DNA from 3 places in the Streptomyces sp. NPDC047014 genome. Region 1 is predicted to be linked to each of the others. Evidence: riboswitches for the same ligand, from Rfam matches in the RefSeq annotation. Region 1 holds a riboswitch; each other region holds the start of a gene.

The links. Region 1 has a riboswitch for cyclic di-AMP ahead of ABZ873_RS26335 (M23 family metallopeptidase). Riboswitches for the same ligand answer to the same signal wherever they lie in the genome.
Positions count from the first base shown of each region.
Region 2: linked by a shared signal. The riboswitch ahead of ABZ873_RS10710 (LysM peptidoglycan-binding domain-containing M23 family metallopeptidase) and the one ahead of ABZ873_RS26335 (M23 family metallopeptidase) in region 1 are both predicted to bind cyclic di-AMP.
Region 3: linked by a shared signal. The riboswitch ahead of ABZ873_RS16075 (transglycosylase family protein) and the one ahead of ABZ873_RS26335 (M23 family metallopeptidase) in region 1 are both predicted to bind cyclic di-AMP.

Region 1 is NZ_JBEYVX010000067.1:7,032-14,207, forward strand. Features, by position in the region: gene ABZ873_RS26320 (DNA topoisomerase IV subunit A) at 1-1,481, opposite strand, end outside; gene ABZ873_RS26325 (pitrilysin family protein) at 1,749-3,107, shown strand; gene ABZ873_RS26330 (pitrilysin family protein) at 3,128-4,495, shown strand; cyclic di-AMP (ydaO/yuaA leader) riboswitch at 4,734-4,893, shown strand; gene ABZ873_RS26335 (M23 family metallopeptidase) at 4,906-5,709, shown strand; gene ABZ873_RS26340 (GntR family transcriptional regulator) at 5,901-6,572, shown strand; gene ABZ873_RS26345 (HPr family phosphocarrier protein) at 6,810-7,091, opposite strand.
Region 2 is NZ_JBEYVX010000012.1:25,253-32,428, reverse strand. Features, by position in the region: gene ABZ873_RS10725 (ATP-binding protein) at 1-400, opposite strand, end outside; gene ABZ873_RS10720 (MBL fold metallo-hydrolase) at 592-1,794, opposite strand; gene ABZ873_RS10715 (SGNH/GDSL hydrolase family protein) at 1,929-2,714, opposite strand; gene ABZ873_RS10710 (LysM peptidoglycan-binding domain-containing M23 family metallopeptidase) at 2,878-3,858, opposite strand; cyclic di-AMP (ydaO/yuaA leader) riboswitch at 3,863-4,072, opposite strand; gene ABZ873_RS10705 (tyrosine-protein phosphatase) at 4,355-5,146, shown strand; gene ABZ873_RS10700 (aspartate aminotransferase family protein) at 5,186-6,568, opposite strand; gene hpnH (adenosyl-hopene transferase HpnH) at 6,565-7,176, opposite strand, start outside.
Region 3 is NZ_JBEYVX010000023.1:34,009-41,184, reverse strand. Features, by position in the region: gene ABZ873_RS16095 (nucleoside triphosphate pyrophosphohydrolase) at 1-119, shown strand, start outside; gene ABZ873_RS16090 (globin domain-containing protein) at 184-1,392, opposite strand; gene ABZ873_RS16085 (cytochrome P450) at 1,516-2,778, shown strand; gene ABZ873_RS16080 (transglycosylase family protein) at 2,870-3,931, shown strand; cyclic di-AMP (ydaO/yuaA leader) riboswitch at 4,211-4,379, shown strand; gene ABZ873_RS16075 (transglycosylase family protein) at 4,383-5,087, shown strand; gene eno (phosphopyruvate hydratase) at 5,373-6,659, shown strand; gene ABZ873_RS16065 (septum formation initiator family protein) at 6,760-7,176, shown strand, end outside.

The DNA.
Region 1 (7,176 bases):
CGCGCGGTGCCGAACTTCTTCGCGACCGCGGCCAGTTCCGAGGAGACGAGCTTGCGCAGCTCGTTGTCGGACTCCAGGATCCCGGTCAGCTCGTCGATCTCGCCGGTCAGCCGGTCGCGCTCGGACTCCAGCTCCAGGCGGTCGAACTTGGTGAGCCGGCGCAGCGGGGTGTCCAGGATGTACTGGGTCTGCGTCTCGCTCAGCGAGAAGCGCTCGATCAGCCGGGCCTTGGCCTGGGCGGAGTTCTCGCTGTCGCGGATGAGGCGGATGACCTCGTCGATGTCGATCAGGGCCACCAGCAGGCCCTCGACGAGGTGCAGCCGGTCCCGGCGCTTGGTGCGGCGGAACTCGCTGCGCCGCCGGACGACCTCGAAGCGGTGGTCGAGATAGACCTCCAGCAGCTCCTTGAGGCCGAGGGTGAGCGGCTGGCCGTCCACGAGCGCCACGTTGTTGATGCCGAAGGACTCCTCCATCGGCGTCAGCTTGTAGAGCTGCTCCAGGACGGCCTCCGGGTGGAAGCCGTTCTTGATCTCGATGACGAGGCGCAGGCCGTGCGCGCGGTCGGTGAGGTCCTTGACGTCGGCGATGCCCTGGAGCTTCTTCGAGCCGACCAGGTCCTTGATCTTGGCGATGACCTTCTCGGGGCCGACGGTGAAGGGCAGTTCGGTGACGACCAGGCCCTTGCGGCGGGCCGTCACGTTCTCCACGGCCACCGTCGCGCGGATCTTGAAGGAGCCGCGGCCCTTCTCGTAGGCGTCCTTGATGCCCGCGAGGCCGACGATCCGGCCGCCGGTGGGCAGGTCGGGACCCGGTACGAAGCGCATCAGCGCCTCCAGGTCCGCGTGCGGGTGGCGGATCAGGTGGCGGGCGGCGGCGATGACCTCGCCGAGGTTGTGCGGCGGCATGTTCGTCGCCATGCCGACGGCGATTCCGGACGCGCCGTTGACCAGCAGGTTCGGGTACGCGGCGGGCAGGGCGACCGGCTCGCGCTCCTGGCCGTCGTAGTTGGCGGTGAAGTCGACGGTGTCCTCGTCGATCGACTCCGTCATCAGCGAGGTGGCGTCGGCCATCCGGCACTCGGTGTACCGCATGGCGGCCGGCGGGTCGTCGTTGCCGAGGGAACCGAAGTTGCCGTGGCCGTCGACCAGCGGCAGCCGCATCGAGAAGGGCTGGGCCATGCGCACCAGCGCGTCGTAGATCGACGCGTCGCCGTGCGGGTGGAGCTTGCCCATGACCTCGCCGACGACACGGGCGCACTTGACGTAGCCGCGGTCGGGCCGCAGGCCCATCTCGTTCATCTGGTAGACGATGCGGCGGTGCACCGGCTTCATGCCGTCCCGGGCGTCGGGCAGGGCACGGGAGTAGATCACCGAGTACGCGTACTCGAGGAAGGAGCCCTGCATTTCGTCGACGACGTCGATGTCGAGGATCCTCTCCTCGAAATCCTCCGGCGGCGGGGTCTTCGTGCTGCGGCGGGCCATCGCTGCGCGGCTCCTTAACCAAATGGGGTGTGCTGGTGTCTGGCGGGTGGGGCGGGTGGGGCGGTCGAGACGGGTCGTGCGGGTGGTGCGGCCGGGTCGTGCAGGTGTCCGGCGGGGTCATGACGCCGACCATTGTGTCCCGAGGCGCCGACAACGCCGACTCCGACCCAGGTCTGGGCCGGGAACTTATCCGGCGGCCGACGCGCTTGCATACAGTGGCAGGTCTGCAAGAAATCTCTGTATCGCGATCGAAGGGACCACATGCCCATGGGTCACACGGCCACAGCCCAGGCCGGCTCCGGCGGCCTGACAGCGACCGAGCACCGGCTGGCCAACGGCCTGCGGGTGGTGCTCTCCGAGGACCACCTGACCCCGGTCGCCGCCGTCTGCCTCTGGTACGACGTCGGCTCGCGCCACGAAGTCAAGGGACGTACCGGTCTGGCTCACCTCTTCGAGCACCTGATGTTCCAGGGCTCCGCGAGCGTACCCGGCAACGGCCACTTCGAGCTGGTCCAGGGTGCCGGCGGCTCCCTGAACGGCACCACCAGCTTCGAGCGCACCAACTACTTCGAGACGATGCCGACCCACCAGCTGGAGCTCGCGCTCTGGCTGGAGGCGGACCGGATGGGTTCCCTGCTGGCCGCCCTGGACGAGGAGTCCATGGAGAACCAGCGCGACGTCGTCAAGAACGAGCGGCGCCAGCGCTACGACAACGTGCCGTACGGCACCGCCTTCGAGCGGCTGACCGCCCTCGCCTATCCCGAGGGCCACCCCTACCACCACACCCCGATCGGCTCCATGGCCGACCTGGACGCCGCCTCGCTGGAGGACGCGCGCGCGTTCTTCCGTACGTACTACGCGCCCAACAACGCGGTGCTGTCGGTCGTCGGGGACATCGACCCGGAGCGGACCCTCGCCTGGATCGAGAAGTACTTCGGCACCATCCCCTCGCACGACGGCAAGCAGCCGCCGCGCGACGGCTCGCTGCCCGAGGTCATCGGGGAGCAGCTGCGCGAGGAGATCGTCGAGGAGGTCCCGGCGCGCGCCCTGATGGCTGCCTACCGGCTCCCGCACGACGGCACCCGCGAGTGCGACGCCGCCGACGTGGCGCTGACCATCCTGGGCGGCGGCGAGTCCTCGCTGCTGCACAACCGCCTGGTACGCCGCGACCAGACGGCCGTCGCGGCCGGCTTCGGCATGCTGCGCCTGGCCGGTGCCCCCTCGCTGGGCTGGCTGGACGTCAAGACCTCCAGCGGCGTGGAGATCCCCGCCATCGAGGCGGCCGTGGACGAGGAGCTGGCGCGGTTCGCCGCCGAGGGCCCGACCGCCGAGGAGATGGAGCGCGCCCAGGCGCAGCTGGAGCGCGAATGGCTGGACCGGCTGAGCACGGTGGCCGGGCGCGCCGACGAACTGTGCCGCTACGCGGTGCTCTTCGGCGACCCGCAGCTGGCGCTCACCGCCGTGCAGCGCGTCCTCGACATCACCCCCGAGGAGGTGCAGGCCGTGGCCGCGGCCCGGCTGCGCCCGGACAACCGCGCGGTGCTCGTCTACGAGCCGCTGGCCGCCGAGGACGCCGAGTCCGACCTGCACGCCGAGTCCGACGAGAACGAGGGGGCGGAGCAGTGAGCGACACCGCAGCCGTCACGATGACCTTCCACCCGCGCCCGCAGGCGGGGGAGCCGCAGCCGTGGGCCTTCCCGGCCCCCGAGCGCGGGGAGCTGCCCAACGGCCTGACCCTGCTGCGCTGCCACCGGCCCGGCCAGCAGGTCGTCGCGGTGGAGGTCAACCTCGCGGCCCCGCTCGACGCCGAGCCCGAGGGCCTGGACGGCGTGGCGACCATCATGGCGCGCGCGCTCTCCGAGGGCACCGACAAGCACTCCGCCGAGGAGTTCGCCGCCGAGCTGGAGCGCTGCGGCGCCACCCTCGACGCGCACGCCGACCACCCGGGCCTGCGGGTCTCCCTGGAGGTCCCGGCCTCCCGGCTGGGCAAGGCGCTGGGGCTGCTGGCCGAGGCGCTGCGCGCCCCCGCCTTCGCCGACGCCGAGGTGGACCGCCTGGTCCGCAACCGGCTCGACGAGATCCCGCACGAGCTGGCCAACCCGCAGCGCCGCGCCGCCAAGCAGCTCTCCAAGGAGCTGTTCCCGGCCTCGCTGCGGATGTCCCGGCCGCGCCAGGGCACCGAGGAGACGGTGGCCCGGATCGACTCCGCCGCCGTACGCGCCTTCTACGAGGCCCACGTACGCCCCGCCACGGCCACCGCGGTGGTCGTGGGCGACCTGACGGGGATCGACCTGGACGCCGTCCTCGCGGACACCCTGGGCGCCTGGACGGGCAACACCGCCGAGGCCCGCCCGGTGCCGCCGGTGACGGCCGACGACACCGGCCGCGTGGTCATCGTCCACCGGCCCGGCGCCGTGCAGACCCAGCTGCTGATCGGCCGGATCGGGGCGGACCGCCACGACAGCGTCTGGGCGGCCCAGGTGCTCGGCACGTACTGCCTGGGCGGCACCCTCACCTCCCGCCTGGACAAGGTGCTGCGCGAGGAGAAGGGGTACACCTACGGCGTGCGCGCCTTCGGGCAGGTGCTGCGCTCCACCGCCGACGGCAAGGGCGCCTCGATGCTCGCCATCAGCGGCTCGGTGGACACCCCCAACACCGGCCCGGCGCTCGAGGACCTGTGGAAGGTGCTCCGCGTCCTGGCGGAGGGCGGGCTGACCGACGCCGAGCGGGACGTGGCCGTGCAGAACCTGGTGGGCGTGGCCCCGTTGAAGTTCGAGACGGCGGCCTCGGTCGCGGGCACGCTCGCCGACCAGGTCGAGCAGGAGCTGCCGGACGACTACCAGGCGCGGCTGTACGCGCAGTTGGCCGAGACGGGCACCGTGGAGGCCACCACGGCGGTCGTGAAGGCGTTCCCGGCGGACCGGCTGGTCACGGTGCTGGTGGGCGACGCGACGGTCATCGAGGAGCCCGTGCGGGCCCTCGGTATCGGAGAGGTCAGCGTCGTCACCAACTGACGCGTCCCACAAGGGCCCGGCAAGGGCACGGCAAGGGCCCGGCAAGCGCGCGGTATGCGCCCCACAAAGAGCTCCGGCGGAACCTCCGCCGGAACTCTTTTGTCCGTTTAGTGGTGTGGCAGCTCGTATGTGATGTGGCGTACGCAACAAAAACGCGCGTCTGTTTGGTGATCGGCTGATGATCCGCCTAGCGTCATCCGTGCTGTTCGTCAGTCGTGACCGCCGCACCCGCGGCACCGGACAGCGATCGCCGAGTCCCCGTCAGGCGCGAGCCTGGGGAGCCGGGGACCCACTTGTGTCCCTGGGGTGAATCGGACCCCCTCGCCAGAGGAGGCCCGTAGGAGACCTTCCTGCTCCGAACCCGTCAGCTAACCCGGTAGGCGAGAAGGAAGGAAAGGATCAACCCCTTCATGGCGTTTGGCAGTCGTCCCGCTGGTACCGGCAAGCACCGTGGTTCCAGCCGCCTGAGCAAGAAGACCGCCGGTTACGCCGGTATCGCCGCGATCGCCACGACGGGTGTCGTCGGCTCCCTCGCCGCCCCGGCCTTCGCCGCGGACAACCACAGCAGCAGCCCCGCCGCCGGCAACGCCCTCGGCGCCGTCGTCGTCGCCGACGAGCTCGCGGGCGACCTCGCCGACCAGGCCGTGTCCCAGCAGCGGGTGGCCGACCACGCCGCCGCCCAGGCGCAGGCCGAGGCCGAGGCCAAGCAGAAGGCCGCCGAGGGCAAGCGCCTCGCCGAGGCCAAGGCCAAGGCCGAGCGGGAGGCCGCCGAGCGTGCGGCCCGCGAGGAGGAGCGCAAGCGCCTCAACACCTTCGTCTCACCGCTCGACGACTCCTACGTCAGCACCCAGTACAAGGCCGGCGGCGGCATGTGGTCCTCCGGCAGCCACACGGGCATCGACTTCCACGCGGCCTCCGGCACCTCGGTCCACGCCGTGGGCGTCGGCACCGTCGTCGAGGCCGGCTGGGGCGGTGCGTACGGCAACAACGTCGTCATCAAGCACAACGACGGCACCTACACGCAGTACGGCCACATGTCCTCGCTGAGCGTCTCCGTCGGCCAGCAGGTCACCCCGGGCCAGCAGATCGGCCTGTCGGGCTCCACGGGCAACTCCAGCGGCCCGCACCTGCACTTCGAGGCCCGCTCCGGCTCGCAGTACGGCTCGGACATGGACCCGATCGCCTACCTGCGCTCGCACGGCGTCAGCCTCTGACACCCGCGCACCCTTCCGCTTCACGCCAGGACCCCGGCTCGCACCGAGCCGGGGTCCTGGCGTTTTCGCGCCTCCGCGCAATGTTACGGATTTCCGTCCGCTCTCGAAATTATGGTGTGCTGCAATAGAGTTGTGACGCGCGCCCGCGCGGGCATTGTGGCAGGCAGTCGGAAATGGGCGGAGGTCCGGTCTTGCGTATTCCCGCGCACGCGGTATGCACAGCGATCCGCGACGACATCGTCTCCGGGGTGTTCGAGCCGGGGAGCCGGCTGACCGAGGAGGTCCTGGCCCGCCGGTACGGCGTCTCGCGCGTCCCGGTCCGCGAGGCCCTGCGGACCCTGGAGTCCGAGGGCTTCGTGACCACGCGGCGGCACGCGGGGGCCTGTGTGGCCGAGCCGACCGCGCAGGAGGCCGCGGACCTCCTGGAGCTACGGGTGCTGCTGGAGCCCCTGGCCGCGGCGCGGGCGGCCCGCCGGCGCACCGACGGCCACCTCAAGGTGCTGCGCGGGCTGGTCAGACTGGGGCAGGAGCGGGCCAGGCGCGGCCAGGGGGAGGATCTGCGGTCCCTGGGCGGCTGGTTCCACGAGACCCTGGCCCAGGCTTCCGGCAGCCCCGGCCTGATCGCGCTGCTGACGCAGATGCGGCACAAGATCGCCTGGATGTACCTGGTGGAGGCGCCGGCCCGGCCCGTGGAGTGCTGGGCGGAGCACGGCGCGCTGGTGGACGCGGTGGCGCGCGGGGACGCGGAGCGGGCGCGGGCCCTGGCCGCGGCCCATGCCGAGCGGGCGGCGGGGGCGCACCGGCCGCGTCCGGCGGTGAGCAGTTCGCAACCTGCCGTCAACATGCCGAGCGGCCGGCATTAACAGGAGCCGTATACAAAGGACGGAAATCGCGGGCGGCTGCCCGGAATTCCCCGCACCCGGTGAATTCGGGCCGCCGGAATTCGCCGGGCCCGCGTGAATTCCGGCCTGCCGTAATTGCGCCGCGCGCGCATTCCCCGTACACACGAGAACGGCGGAGCCGCGGCTCCCGTCGCGCCGGGGGCCGCGGCTCCGCCGCGTACCGCTCGGGTCCTGTCCGCGGGCGGCGGACCCGAAGGATCAGACCGTCTCGGGGAGCTCTTCCAGGCCCTCGGCGACCAGCTTCGCGAGGCGGTCCAGCGCGGCCTCCGCGCCCTCGGCGTCGGAGGCGAGGACGATCTCCTCGCCGCCCTGGGCGCCCAGGCCCAGGACCGCCAGCATGGAGGCGGCGTTGACCGGGTCGCCGCCGGCCTTCGCGATGGTCACCGGGACGCCGGAAGCGGTCGTCGCACGGACGAAGATCGAGGCGGGACGAGCGTGCAGGCCCTCGGCCCACCCGACGTTGACGCGGCGCTCTGCCATGGTGATGCCCTTCAGGTTCTTACGGTTGTCTAGACCAGTCTCTCACGGCGCCCCGAATGCTCCGTCCGGCCTCCCGCCCGGATCC
Region 2 (7,176 bases), on a different contig from region 1:
GCGTGTTCGGGCCGCCCCGGATCGGCCGGGCGGGGGCCTCCCCGCGCTCCAGCCGGCCCGCGGCTGCGCTCAGCTCCTCGCGGCCGCGCACGCTGGAGCGGCGCAGGGCCTCGCAGCGGTCCCGTACGGCCTTGGCGGCGCGCTGGGCGCCGAGCAGGGCCGCGGCGAGGGCGGCGACGAAGAGCAGGGCGCAGCCGCCGAGCACCGGCCAGAGCCGGGGGTCGCGCGCGCCCGCGCCCCCGCCGAGCTGGAGGGTGAAGATCACCGCGGCCGCGCCGCTGAGCCCGGCGGCGAGCGTGGGCAGGAGGGCGGCGCGTACCAGCAGGGGCCTTGTCTGCCGGGCGGGACCGGTGGCGGGGAGTCTCGACGGGGTGTGGCGGGCGGCGCGGAGTCCGGACATGGGGGGCGTCCTCGGTACGTGGGGCCCGGCCCCCAGCGTTCCCGGGGCCCGGTGTTGATCACCGGATACCCACGCTAGACCCCATTTCAGCGCCCCGGACCGCGAGTTGGTGAACTTCGCGGGCCTGCTTCCCGCTCCCGGTGGAGCGCTCGTACGCCCGCCCGAATACGCCCGTCACACCCCCGCGCCCGCTACGAACCGACGGCCTCGGTCTCCTCCCGCCCCACCGCCGCGGGCCGCTCCGGAACCCCCGGGCGGGTCGCCGGGGGCAGCGCGGGCGTGGTGCCGCCCGCCACGAACGGCCGCCACCAGGGCTCGCGCGGAGCCCCGGCCGCGCCGGGCTCGAAGGGCTGGCCCGGGATCGGCAGCGCGACACCCGCCCCGGCGCCCTCGGCCGCCGCGAGCGTGCCCTCGCCCGGCTCGTCCCACGGGTGCAGGGCGAGGTTGAAGGTGCCCCAGTGGATCGGCAGCATCGTGCCGTGCGGGGTGCCGCCCTGGAGGTCGAGGTGGGCGCGCATGCCCTCCTCGGGGGTCATGTGGATATCGGGCCAGTACTCCGAGTAGGCCCCGATCTGGATCATCGTGGCGTCGAAGGGGCCGTGCGCGGCGCCGATCTCCTTGAAGCCGGGGAAGTACCCGGTGTCGCCGCTGTGGTAGATCCGGTGCTCGGCTCCCGCGACCACCCAGGAGGCCCACAGGGTGTGCTGCTGGTTGCGCAGGCCGCGGCCGCAGAAGTGCCGGGCCGGGGTCGCGGTGAGGGTGAGCCCGGCGACCTCGGTGCTCTCGTTCCAGTCGAGCTCGCGCAGCCGGTGGGCGGGCACGCCCCAGCGCTCCAGGTGCGCGCCGACGCCCAGCGGGACGGCGAAGACGGTGTCCGTCCCGGCCAGCTGCTTGATCGTCGGCAGGTCGAGGTGGTCGTAGTGGTCGTGCGAGATGACCACCACGTCCACGGCGCCCAGCGAGGCCAGCGGCACCGGTACGGGGTGCAGCCGCTTGGGCCCCGCGAAGGGGAAGGGAGAGCAGCGGTCGCCCCAGACCGGGTCGAACAGGACCCGGCTGCCGTCGATCTCGGCGAGGACGCTGGAGTGCCCCATCCAGGTCAGCCGCAGCCCGCTCGCGGGCGGCCCGGCCAGGTCGGCGAGGGTGGTCGGGTGCACGGGGATGGGCGCGGCCGGGCCGCGCCGGATCCGCTGCTCCCGGTGGAAGTAGATCTTCGCGAACTCCGTCATCGACCCCGTGGGCCTGCTGCGGGCACCGACCGGGTTCTGGAAGACGCCGTCGGCGAAGTTCGGCGAGCGGCGGATGCGCTCCAGCCGGGCGCCTGCGGGGTCCGCGCCGAAGGCTTCGGGCCGCAGGGCGCGCAGCCGCGGACGCAGGGGACGGGAGCCGGTCAAGGCGCCTCCAGGGAGGATGGTGTCGGTGCTGTACACAGCGCTACGACCATGCCAACGCACACCGGCCCCGAAGGATTCCACCCCGGCCCCCGCAGCCCCCGTACACCTCCCCCGTCACCCCGCGTACCCGTCCGCTACAGCGGCAGCAGGTCCGGCCGCTTCGCCGCGATGTGGTCACCGGAGGACTCCCCGCGCAGCCGCCGCCCGATCCACGGCACCAGGTGCTCGCGGGCCCACTGGATGTTGTCCCGGGTCACGTCCACCGAGCCGCGCGGCCGCTCCGGCGGCCACGGCTGGTCCGGGTCGGCCGGCACGTCGAGCCCGAGCACCTGCGCGGCGCGCAGAGCGACCCTGGTGTGTCCCTCGGGCGAGAGGTGCAGCCGGTCGGTGTCCCAGGCGCGCCGGTCCTGTACGGACCTCAGCGACCAGAGGTCGAGCACCGGGCAGTCGTAGCGGTCGGCGATGGCGCGCACGTGCGCGCTGTACGTCGCGACCTTGCCGCGGAGGTGCTTGAGGACGGGCACGTACCGGGTGTCGAAACCGGTGGTGATCATCACGTGGCCGACGGCTCCGGTGAGATCGGCCACGGCCGCCTCGAAGCGCTCCGCCACGTGGTCCGGGTCGCTGCCGGGGCGGATGATGTCGTTGCCGCCCGCGCAGAAGGTGACCAGGTCCGGGGCGAGGGCCTTGGCCCTCGGGAGCTGGTCGGCCACGATCTGGTCGAGGAGTTTGCCCCGTACGGCCAGATTCGCGTAGCGGAAGTCGTGCTCCTCGCGCTGGTCGGCCAGGAGTACGGCGAGCCGGTCCGCCCAGCCGAGAAAGGAATCCCCGGGTCCCGGGTCCCCCACGCCTTCGGTGAAGCTGTCCCCGATCGCCGCGTACGAGCCGATGGTCTTGAGTTTCGTCGTCGTCGCTGCCACGAGAACCCATCCTTCACTCCCGTGAGCAACCTACGCCAACGTAATGAGGGGTTGACGGGCCGTGATCTATACCACGCGAGGTATAAGGAATAAGTACACGTGGGGCCGGGACCCCCCTCGGGTCCCGGCCCCACGCGTGTCGGTGCTCCGGCGGCGGCTGCCGTCAGAGGCTGGCGCCCTTCGAGCGGAGGTAGGCGATCGGGTCCATGTCGGAGCCGTAGGACGGGCTCGTACGGATCTCGAAGTGCAGGTGGGGGCCGGTCGAGTTGCCGGTGGAGCCGGAGAGGCCGATGCTCTGGCCGGCGGTGACGCTCTGCCCGGAGGAGACGGACAGCTGGGACAGGTGGGCGTACTGGGAGTACTTGCCGTCCGCGTGCCGGATGACGACCTCGTTGCCGTACGAACCGCTCCAGCCGGCGGAGACGACGGTGCCGGCGCCGACGGCCTTGACGGTGGTGCCGGAGCTCGCGATGAAGTCCACGCCGGTGTGGTAGCCGGAGGACCACATGGCGCCCGCGGTCTTGTAGGCGGTGGAGACGCCACCGCTGACCGGGGCGACGAAGCCACCGGCGGCGGGGGCGGCCGGAGCGGCGGGGGCCTGCTCGGCGGCCCGCTTCGGGGCGGCGGCCTTCGGAGCGGCCTGGGGAGCGCTCTTCGGCGCGGCCTTCGGGGCCGCCTTCGGGGCCGCCTGCGGCGCGCTCCGCTGGGCGCTGCGCTGCGCCGGGGCCGGGGCCTCCTCGGCCGGAGCCGCAGCGGCCCGGCCGCCGAGGTTCAGCCGCAGGCCCGGGTGGATCAGGGAGGGGTCGGAGCCGACGGCCTCGCGGTTGTCGGCGTAGAGCCGCTGCCAGCCGCCGGCCAGACCGCGCTCGGCGGCGATCGCGGAGAGGCAGTCGCCGGACACGACGGTGTAGGAGGACGGCGCGGCGGCCTGGACGGGAGCGGCGGCGACGGGAGCGGCGCTGACCGGAGCGGCGGGGGCCGCGGCGGGGGCGACGGCCGGAGCGACCGCCGGGGCGACCGCCGCGTGGGCGCCCGCGGTCACCGTCAGGGGCAGCGCGAGGGCCGCACCGCCGGTACCGGCGAACGCGAATCCGCGGGAGATCGAAAGGGACTTGGGACGGCGGTGCTTGCCCTTTGCAGGCATGGCGGATTCCTCTCCGGCGCCTGCGAGGTGAGCTGTCGGGTTCGGACTGGAGATGTCCGGCCGTTCCTGTACGAGGACATGGACGGCTTCACCCCGAGCCGGCACCGGAGAAATGGATCTCCGGGACGGCGGCCTACCTGGTTCCCCCGCTCCTGCCGCGCGAATGGTTCGGTTGCGGTTTCCGGGTGGTGGCAGGATTCGGCGGTCCGCCCGGATCGATCGCGAAGGTAATCCCTTTCGGCGGCGGGGAACAAGCCGCGAATTCGCTGACGGAATACCAGGAATGAACGGCCGTCGGAATCACGGTCACCCTGCGTCCATTCCGTACCGTCAACAGCCGCCCCGACCGGGCCATTCGGCCTTGGCGATCAGGCACGCACCGTCACCGTATGATCTGGCTCACGGGGACGGGCCCGATCTCGCCTCCGGACATGGCAAGTTGACACCAAAGACCGCAATTCGGACAGACGCCCCACGGCGATGCGGAGGAGTTCCCGTGACCCAGCAGATACAGGAACCGGAACTGACCGGAGTGCGCAATTTCCGCGATGTAGGCGGATTGCCGACTTCTGATGGCCGAAGGGTCACGCCGGGACGACTCTTCCGAAGCGGACATCTGGCGCATGCCACCGAAACCGATGCGGAGTTCCTGTCCTCGCTCGGCCTGCACACCGTCTTCGACTTCCGCAACGACGCCGACCACGCGCTGGAAGGCCCGGACATCGCCCTGCCCGGGGTGCGCAACCTCAACATCCCGCTCTCCGACCCCGCCGACGGCCGCGAGTTCTGGCGGCTCGTCCGCGACGGCGACCTCGGCCAGCTGCGCGAGCTGCTCGGCGAGGGCCGGGCCGCGGCCCGGATGGCGGAGTCCTACCGGGGGATCGTCCGCGACCGCACCGCCGAGCACAGCCGGGTGGTGCACGCCCTCGCCGAGGACAGCGTGCCCGCGCTCCTGCACTGCGCGGCGGGCAAGGACCGGGCCGGGCTGTCCGTCGCCGTCGTCCTCCTCGCCCTGCGGGTCGAGCGCGAGGCGATCGTCGCGGACTACCTGGAGTCGAACGCCCCGCACCGCCGCTACCGGGTGCACCGCAGCTCCGCCTCGGCCGAGTCCCGCTCCGCCGAGGTGATGGAACTGCTCGCGCCGCTCTTCGACGCCCGCGCCGCGTACCTGCTCGCCGCCTTCGACACCATCGACGAGCTCTGGGGCGGGGTGGACCGGTACCTGGCGGACGGCCTCGGGCTCACCCCCGGAACCCTGGACCGGCTGCGGGACCGCCTCCTCGACTGACGGCCCCGCCGCCCGCCCCAAGACCCTGCGAGCAGGCCGTCAGCGCGCCGCGACGGCCTGCTTCACCAGGGTCCTGCCGAACTCCCACATCAGCCCCGACCCGCCGTGCGCCTCGTCCATGACCTCGCGGAAGGCGCCCACGAACCGGTCCACGTCCGCCTCGTCCAGGACCAGCGGCGGGATCAGCTTGATCACCTCCAGGTGGTCCCCGGAGACCTGGGTGAGGATCCGGTGCCGCTGGAGCAGCGGCACCACCACCATCTGCGCGAACAGCCCCTTGCGGGCGGCCTGCAGCATGGTCCACCGGCCGCGCAGCCCCAGCGAGGACGGCCGGCCGAACTCGATGCCGATCATCAGCCCGCGGCCGCGCACCTCGTGCAGCAGCTCGTACTCGTCCACGAGCGCCGCCAGCCGCCCGCGCAGCAGGTCGCCCGTGGTCCGGGCGCGGGCCACCAGCCCCTCCTGGTCCATGACGGACAGCACCGCCAGCCCCGCCGCCATCGCCTGCGCGTTGGACCCGAAGCTCGCGGAGTGCACGAGGACCCGGTCCATGGACGAGTAGACCTTCTTGAAGATCCAGTCCTTGCCCAGGGTCGCGCCGACGGGCACATAGCCGCCCGAGAGCGCCTTGGCCACGCAGACCAGGTCCGGCTCCACGCCCGGCTCATGCTGGTACGCGTAGAAGTCCCCGGTCCGTCCCAGTCCGGTCTGCACCTCGTCCGCGATCAGCAGGGCCTTGTGCCGGTGCAGCAGCTCCTGCGCCGCGCGCAGGAAGCCGGGCGGGGCGGCGAGCACCCCCTTGCCCTGGATCGGCTCGACGACGAAGGCGGCCACGTCCCCGCGCCGCAGCTCCCGCTCCAGGGCCTCCAGATCGCCCAGGGCGATCCGGGTGTCGGGGAGCAGGGGCGCGAAGCCGTCCCGGAAGCCGCTCTCGCCGTTGACCGAGAGGGAGCCGGTGGTGAGCCCGTGGAAGGCGTGGTCGCAGTAGAGGATCCGGGGCCGCCCGGTGGCGTACCGGGCGAATTTGAGCGCGGTCTCCACCGCCTCGGTGCCGCTGTTGCCGAAGAAGACCCGGTCCAGGTGGGGGCTGTACGAGAGCAGGCGCTCGGCGAGCAGCCCCGGCAGCGGCGGGCAGTCGAAGCGGGTGAGGTCGGCCAGCCCGGCGTCGAGGACGTCGTGCAGCGCCTGGCGGACCACCGGGTGGTGGCGGCCCAGGCCCATCACCCCGAAGCCGGCGAGCATGTCGAGGTGGTCGTTGCCCTCGGCGTCCCAGAAGTGGGCGCCCTCGGCCCGCTCGTAGACCTTGTCGAAGCCGATGGTGCGCAGCATCCGGGGCAGCTGCGGGTTGAGGTGGCGCGCGTGCAGCTCGTACCGCTCGGCTCCGCGCTCGTCGAGCAGGGCGCGGAGGTCGAAGCCGGTCACCGCTGGTCCCGTTTGCCGCCGACCGTCTCACGGGCGGCGCGCAGGGATTCCTTGAGGGAGCCCATGGTGGCGAGGACGGCGGTGGGCTCGTATCCGCAGTGCGCCATGCAGTTCGCGCAGCGGGGGTCCTTTCCGCGGCCGTATTTGCTCCAGTCGGTGTCCTCGACGAGTTCGCGGTAGGTCGGGACGTAGCCGTCGCTCATCAGGTAGCAGGGGCGCTGCCAGCCGAAGAGGGAGTAATTCGGAATGGCCCAGGCCGTGCAGGGGAAATCGGCCTTTCCTTCCAGGAAGTCCAGGAAGAGCGGGGAGTGGTTGAGCCGCCAGCGCCGCCGGTTGCCGCCCGCGAATGCCTTGCGGAAGAGTTCCCTGGTCTGCTCGACGCCCAGGAAGTGTTCCTGGTCGGGGGCCTTTTCGTAGGCGTAGGCGGGCGAGATCATCATTTCGTCGACCTGGAGGTCGTCATTGAGGTAGTTCAGCACCTCGACGATGGTCTGCGGGGTGTCGGTGTTGAAGAAGGTGGAGTTCGTGGTGACCCGGAATCCGCGCTTCTTCGCCTCCTTGATGGCGGCGACCGCCTCGTCGAAGACGCCTTCCTTGGCCACGGACTC
Region 3 (7,176 bases), on a different contig from region 1:
AGCTGCTGGAACTGGCCGCGCGCGCCGAGGCCGAGGGCGTCGACCCGGAGACGGCCCTGCGCGCGGCGGCCCGCGCCTACCGGGACGCGATCCGCGCGGCGGAGGGCCTGGCCGGCTGATCCCCGGCCGTCGGGAGCGGGCGCGGAGGCGGGAGCAGGAGCGGGCCCGGAGGCGGGCGCGGGGCTACTCCCGCGGGGCGCGCGCCTCCGGGTCGTGCCAGTGCGGGGCGGGCCGGTGCAGGAACCATTCGCGGAAGCCCAGCGGGCGCCCGCCGCGGCCGCTGCCCGTGCCCGGGAGCGGGACGCGGTCGTGGAAGAGGCGGTCGGGGCGCACCCCCAGCCCGGCGAGGACCTCCGCGGTCTCGTCCATGAACTGCGGCGGCCCGCTGAGGTAGACGTCCTGGTCGGCCCAGCGGCCGCGGTGCGAGAGCGCGGTGGCGAGCCGGTCGGTGGCCTGGTTGCGGTGCTGCCCGGGGGCGGGCGTGAGATAGGTGACGGCCAGCCAGCGGCAGGAGGCCGCGTACGTGTCGATGAGCGGGCGGTCGTAGAGGTACGCGCCGTCCCGGGCCACCACGAAGAGCCGTACGTCCTGATCGGGAGGATGCTCCGCCAGCTCCTCCAGCAGGGCCCGGACCGGAGCCCAGCCGGTGCCGGCGGCGATCAGGCTCGCCGGGCGGTCCTCGCGCCGGAAGGCCAGCCGCCCGGCGGCCGCGCCCAACCGCAGCACCTCGCCCGGCAGGGTCTCGCGCACCAGCGCGGTGGAGAGCCGGCCCCCCTCGATCCGGCTGACGTGCAGGTCGACCGTGCCGTCCGGGCGGGGCGCGTTGCCCAGGGAGTACGTACGCCAGACGCGCGGGACGCGCTCGCTGCACACGCTCGTGTACTGCCCGGGTACATAGGGGAAGGGCAGGTGAGGGCGCAGGGTCAGGACGGCGATGTCCTCGCCGTAGCGGAGGGTGCGCACGACCTCGGCCTCCCACCACGGCGGGTCCTGGCTCGCCAGGGCGCCGGCGAGCATCGCGTCGGCGACCACCTGGTACGCCTCGGCCCACGCCTTCTCCACGCGCGGGGTCCAGGCGGCGCCGGAGGTCTCGGCGAGCGCGGCGAGCAGGCTGGAGCCGACGACGGCGTAGTGCTCGGGGCCCACGCGGTACTTGCGGTGGTCGCGGCCGAGGTCGCGCAGATAGGGGCGCAGTCTCTCGTCGTCGAGGTGGGCGACCACATGGGTGAGGGCGGCGAAGAGCCGGTCGCGCTGGCACTCCATGTCCTCGGCGGCGGGCGGGAAGAGGTCGCGGAGGGCGGGGTTGTGCCAGAAGAGGTGGGAGTAGAAGAACTTGACCGCGTGCTCGGCCCGTCTCTCCACCACCGCGAAACTGCTCTTCAAGATCCTCACATCCACAGAAGCGACAGTAGGAACGCCCGGGAACGCCAGGTCAAGAGAAGGACGATCCATGGACAGCCGCGACCAATGGGGCATAGGGGATGGCTGCCCGGTGGTGCGGCTACTGTCGGGGGCATGCACGATCAGCCGCCCGCTCCCCCCGCCGAGGCGGGACCCGAACTCTTCACCTGGGAGTTCGCGACCGACCCGTACCCGGCCTACGCCTGGCTGCGCGAGCACTCCCCGGTGCACCGCACCAAGCTCCCCAGCGGGGTCGACGCCTGGCTGGTCACCCGGTACGCCGACGCCCGCCAGGCCCTCGCCGACCAGCGGCTGAGCAAGAACCCGGCGCACCACGCCGAGCCCGCGCACGCCAAGGGCAAGACCGGGATCCCGGGGGAGCGCAAGGCGGAGCTGATGACGCATCTGCTCAACATCGACCCGCCGGACCACACCCGGCTGCGACGGCTGGTGTCGAAGGCGTTCACCCCGCGGCGCGTGGCGGAGTTCACCCCTCGGGTGCAGGCGCTCACCGACCATCTGATCGACGGGTTCGCGGAGAAGGGGGAGGCGGACCTCATCCACGAGTTCGCCTTCCCGCTGCCCATCTACGCCATCTGCGAGATGCTGGGCGTACCGCGCGAGGACCAGGACGACTTCCGCGACTGGGCCGGGATGATGATCCGGCACGGCGGCGGTCCGCGGGGCGGAGTGGCCCGCTCGGTGAAGCAGATGCGGACCTATCTCGGGGAACTCATCCACCGCAAACGGGACGATCTGGGCGATGACCTCATTTCCGATCTGATCCGGGCGAGTGACCACGGGGACCACCTGACGGAGGGTGAGGCCACCGCCATGGCGTTCATCCTGCTGTTCGCCGGCTTCGAGACCACCGTGAACCTCATCGGCAACGGTCTGCACTCCCTCTTCATGAACCCCGGCGAGCGCACCCGCCTCCAGGACTCCCTGGCCGCGGGGGAGAGCGGACTGCTGGCCACCGCCGTGGAGGAGCTGCTGCGCTACGACGGGCCCGTGGAGCTGGCCACCTGGCGGTTCGCCACCGAGCCGCTGACCCTCGGCGGGCAGCCGGTCGCGACCGGGGACCCGGTGCTCGTCGTCCTCGCCGCCGCCGACCGCGATCCGGCCCGCTTCGCCGAGCCCGACACCCTCGACCTCTCCCGTACCGACAACCAGCATCTCGGTTACGGACACGGCATCCACTACTGCCTCGGCGCACCCCTCGCACGGCTCGAAGGGCAGACCGCGCTGCGCACGCTGCTGACCCGGCTGCCCGATCTGGAGCTGGCCGTTCCGTCCCAAGACCTGCGCTGGCGCGGGGGGTTGATCATGCGTGGCCTGCGCACCCTTCCCGTGCGGTTCACCCCTTCAAACCTCTGATTGCGGGTCAGTTTCCGGCGGAACTTGTGACAATCGTTCAAAGGCCGCTAGGTTCTGCCGTTACCCCGCTGTTATGCGAAAGGTGCACCACATGCGTTCCGGGAACGGCCGCCACAGACGCCCCCGCCAGGTCCCCGCGCTGGTAGTCACAGCCGGAGTCACTGGCTCCGCGCTGGCCCTGCCGCTGCTAGCCGCCACCAGCGCCACCGCTGCCGACACGGCCACATGGGACCGGGTCGCCGAATGCGAGAGCGGCGGCGCGTGGAGCGCCAACTACGGCAGCGGCGCCTACGGCGGACTGCAGTTCTCCCAGGAGCAGTGGCAGAACGCCGGCGGACTGGAGTTCGCCGAGCGCCCCGACCTGGCGAGCAGGTCCCAGCAGATCGCCGTCGCCGAGCGCGTCCTGGCCGCGCAGGGGCCGCAGGCGTGGCCCATGTGCGCCGCCTCGGCCGGCCTCACCCAGCAGGGTCCCGCCGCCGAGGTGGACCCGGGACTGCCCGGCGGCTCCGGCGCGGTGGCCCCGACGCCTTCCCGCCCCGACCAGTCCGTGCCCACCACCGGGGGCGGCGAGCGGTCCACCGACTTCGGGACGCCGACCCCGAGCCCGTCCGGCACCCCCTTCCTCATCCCCGACGCCCCGTCCGTCGGACTGCCCGTCATGCCGGTCCCGGACGCGCCCACGACGCCGCCGGTGGACCCGACGGCCCCCGTCGCCCCGGTCGACCCGAGCACCCCGCCGGTCACGCCCACCGACCCGGCCACCCCGACCCTTCCGGTGGACCCGACGGCGCCCACGACGCCCACCACCCCGCCCGGCACGCCGAGCCCGTCCCCGGCCGACCCGAGCGCCCCGGCCCTCCCCGTGGACCCGAGCGCCCCGGCCACCCCGGACGCCACCGTCGGCGAGGGCAGCGGCAAGCACCGCGGCGCGCCCGCCGTCGAGGAGGGCACCCCCGTCACCCCCGCCGTCAGCCCCTCTGATGCCGCGTCGGATCCCACGTACACCGTGAAGGCGGGCGACAGCCTGGCCACCATCGCTTCTGCCAAGGGAGTGAAGGGCGGCTGGAGCGGTCTCTACGAGGCCAACGAGCAGGTCATCGGCGGGGACGCCGACCTGATCAAGCCCGGACAGAATCTGGATCTAACCACGTAACAAGGGCACTTCGGGCATCCGGAAAGAGCTGATTGTCCGTTTCCTGCAAGTGAGACATGCGTCTCTTCCGGTCAACTGGCGTGTCCCGCCCCAGGGCTTGCGCAAACCCCGTCCCCACCTGCGCAAACATCCCTCCGGGGAGCGCAAGTAGGGGCCCTTTCTCCCCGATGTTCCTCGTTGAACATCGGGGAGAGCTATGTCTACCTTCTGAATCGCTCGCCACCGCGAGCACCTTCGACCGCATCGCCGAGTCCTGCCGGCGGACGGGGGGAACAGTCGTCGCGTCAAGCGCCGAAGGCAGGAGCGGGGGAACCAAGGTAGGCGCCGGGAAAGGTCGTTGAGAGACGGTCAGGTACCGGCTAGGGGTTAAGTGGTGCGCTAGGTCGCACCGCCGGGCACTCACACCCGAACCCGACAGCTCACCTCGTAGGCGTCGGTGAGGAGAAACTCCATGCTGCTTTCCGGCAAGGGCAAGCACCGTCGCGGCTCCAAGGCCGTCCGCATCGTCACGCTCGCCGGCGTCGCCGGTGTCGCTGTCGCCGCCCCCCTGATGGCCGCGGGTACCGCCAGCGCCGCCACCGGCTCCGAGTGGGACAAGGTCGCCCAGTGCGAGTCCGGCGGCAACTGGTCCATCAACACCGGTAACGGCTACTACGGCGGACTGCAGTTCTCGTCCTCCACGTGGGCCTCCTTCGGCGGCAAGTCCTACGCCGCGCAGGCCAACCAGGCGTCCAAGGCGCAGCAGATAGCTGTCGCCGAGAAGGTCCTCAAGGTCCAGGGCAAGGGTGCCTGGCCGAGCTGCGGCAAGGGCCTGTCGAACTCCTCCTTCACGGGTGGCGGCTCCACCGAGGCCCCGGCCTCCAGCAAGCCGAAGAGCACCCCGAAGAAGACCGAGACCAAGAAGGCCGAGACCAAGGCTGCGCCGAAGAAGGAGACCAAGCGGGCCGAGGCCCCGGTCACCCGCTCCGAGCGCACCGAGGCCCCCGCGCCGAAGACCGGCAACGGCTCCTACGAGGTCAAGGCCGGCGACACCCTGGGCACCATCGCCGACGCCAACGGCGTCAAGGGTGGCTGGGAGAAGCTGTTCGAGCTGAACAAGGACATCGTCTCGGACGCCGACCTGATCTTCCCGGGCCAGAAGCTCAAGCTCAGCTGAACCGCGCGGCCGTAGCCGCGCACGCGTACGCAACGCACAGCATTCCCACCGCCCGGCGCGCCGCCCCCCACGCGCCGGGCGGTGGTGTGTGCGCCCCCGTACGCCTCCCGCGCCCCCTCCGGAGCGTGCCCCTATGTCCCGGAAGAGGGGTATTCAGCCCCTTTTTCGTCCCAGGGGACGGGCGGTCGGCCGGCCGAACCCCGGAAGCCGGTTAGGCTCTAGGCGGCAAGGCCATCCCACGGCCTGACACGCCACCGCACACCCAGCGTCACATCCCAGAAGGAGATGCTCGTGCCGTCCATCGACGTCGTCGTAGCCCGGGAAATCCTGGACTCCCGAGGCAACCCCACGGTCGAGGTCGAGGTGGGCCTCGACGACGGCAGCACCGGCCGTGCTGCCGTTCCGTCCGGCGCCTCCACCGGTGCCTTCGAGGCCATCGAGCTCCGCGACGGTGACCCCAACCGCTACATGGGCAAGGGTGTCGAGAAGGCCGTCCTCGCCGTCATCGAGCAGATCGGCCCGGAGCTCGTCGGCTACGACGCCACCGAGCAGCGGCTGATCGACCAGGCCATGTTCGACCTGGACGCCACCGACAACAAGGGCTCGCTCGGCGCCAACGCCATCCTCGGCGTCTCCCTCGCCGTCGCCCACGCCGCGTCCGAGGCGAGCGACCTGCCGCTCTTCCGCTACCTCGGCGGCCCGAACGCGCACCTGCTGCCCGTTCCGATGATGAACATCCTCAACGGTGGGTCGCACGCCGACTCCAACGTGGACATCCAGGAGTTCATGATCGCCCCGATCGGTGCGGAGTCCTTCTCCGAGGCCCTGCGCTGGGGTGCCGAGGTCTACCACACCCTCAAGAAGGTCCTGCACACCAAGGGCCTGTCCACCGGCCTGGGCGACGAGGGCGGCTTCGCCCCCAACCTGGAGTCCAACCGCGCCGCGCTCGACCTCATCGTCGAGGCCATCAAGCAGGCCGGCTACACCCCGGGCAAGGACATCGCGCTCGCGCTCGACGTCGCCGCGTCCGAGTTCTACAAGGACGGCAAGTACGAGTTCGAGGGCCAGTCCCGCTCGGCCGCCGAGATGACCGAGTACTACGAGGAGCTCGTCTCCGCGTACCCGCTCGTCTCCATCGAGGACCCGCTGTTCGAGGACGACTGGGCCGGCTGGAAGATCATCACCGACAAGCTGGGCGCCAAGGTCCAGATCGTCGGCGACGACCTCTTCGTCACCAACCCCGAGCGCCTCGCCCGCGGCATCGAGGAGGGCTCCGCGAACGCCCTGCTCGTGAAGGTCAACCAGATCGGTTCCCTGACCGAGACCCTGGACGCCGTCGAGATGGCCCAGCGCAACGGCTTCAAGTGCATGATGTCCCACCGCTCCGGCGAGACCGAGGACGTCACCATCGCCGACCTCGCCGTCGCCGTGAACTGCGGTCAGATCAAGACCGGCGCCCCGGCCCGCTCGGACCGCGTCGCCAAGTACAACCAGCTGCTGCGCATCGAGGAGATCCTCGACGACGCCGCCGTGTACGCGGGCCGCAGCGCCTTCCCGCGCTTCAAGGGCTAATCACCCCCCTGAGGGGCTGGCCTTTCGGACGTCCCCGCACTCGGTCCCGTACCGTGTGCGGGGACGTAGTGCGTAGGGCGTACCAAGGGGAGGCGGACCAATGGCCGGGAACCGGGATCGGTTCTCCACCTTCTCCACAGCCACGCGGCTCAAGCAGCTGGGTGAGCGGACCGCCGCCCACGTCTACCGCTCGCAGTCGCGCCGCCAGGTCCGCCGCAGCCGGCTCACCGGCCGCGCCGCCCTCCTGGTGCTCGTCCTGTGCACGCTGGTCGTCGCGCTCGCGTACCCCATGCGCCAGTACGTCTCCCAGCGCTCGGAGATCGCCGAGCAGCAGCGGTCCGCCGCCTCGGCGCGCGAGCGCCTGGAGCGGCTGCGCGACGAGAAGGCCCGCTGGCAGGACGACGCCTACGCGGAGCAGCAGGCACGCAGGCACCTGCACTTCCTGCGCCCGGGGGAGACCGGTTACATCATGAGCGACCCCGGCTCCCAGCCGCAGCCGCGCAGGACCGGGCACGCG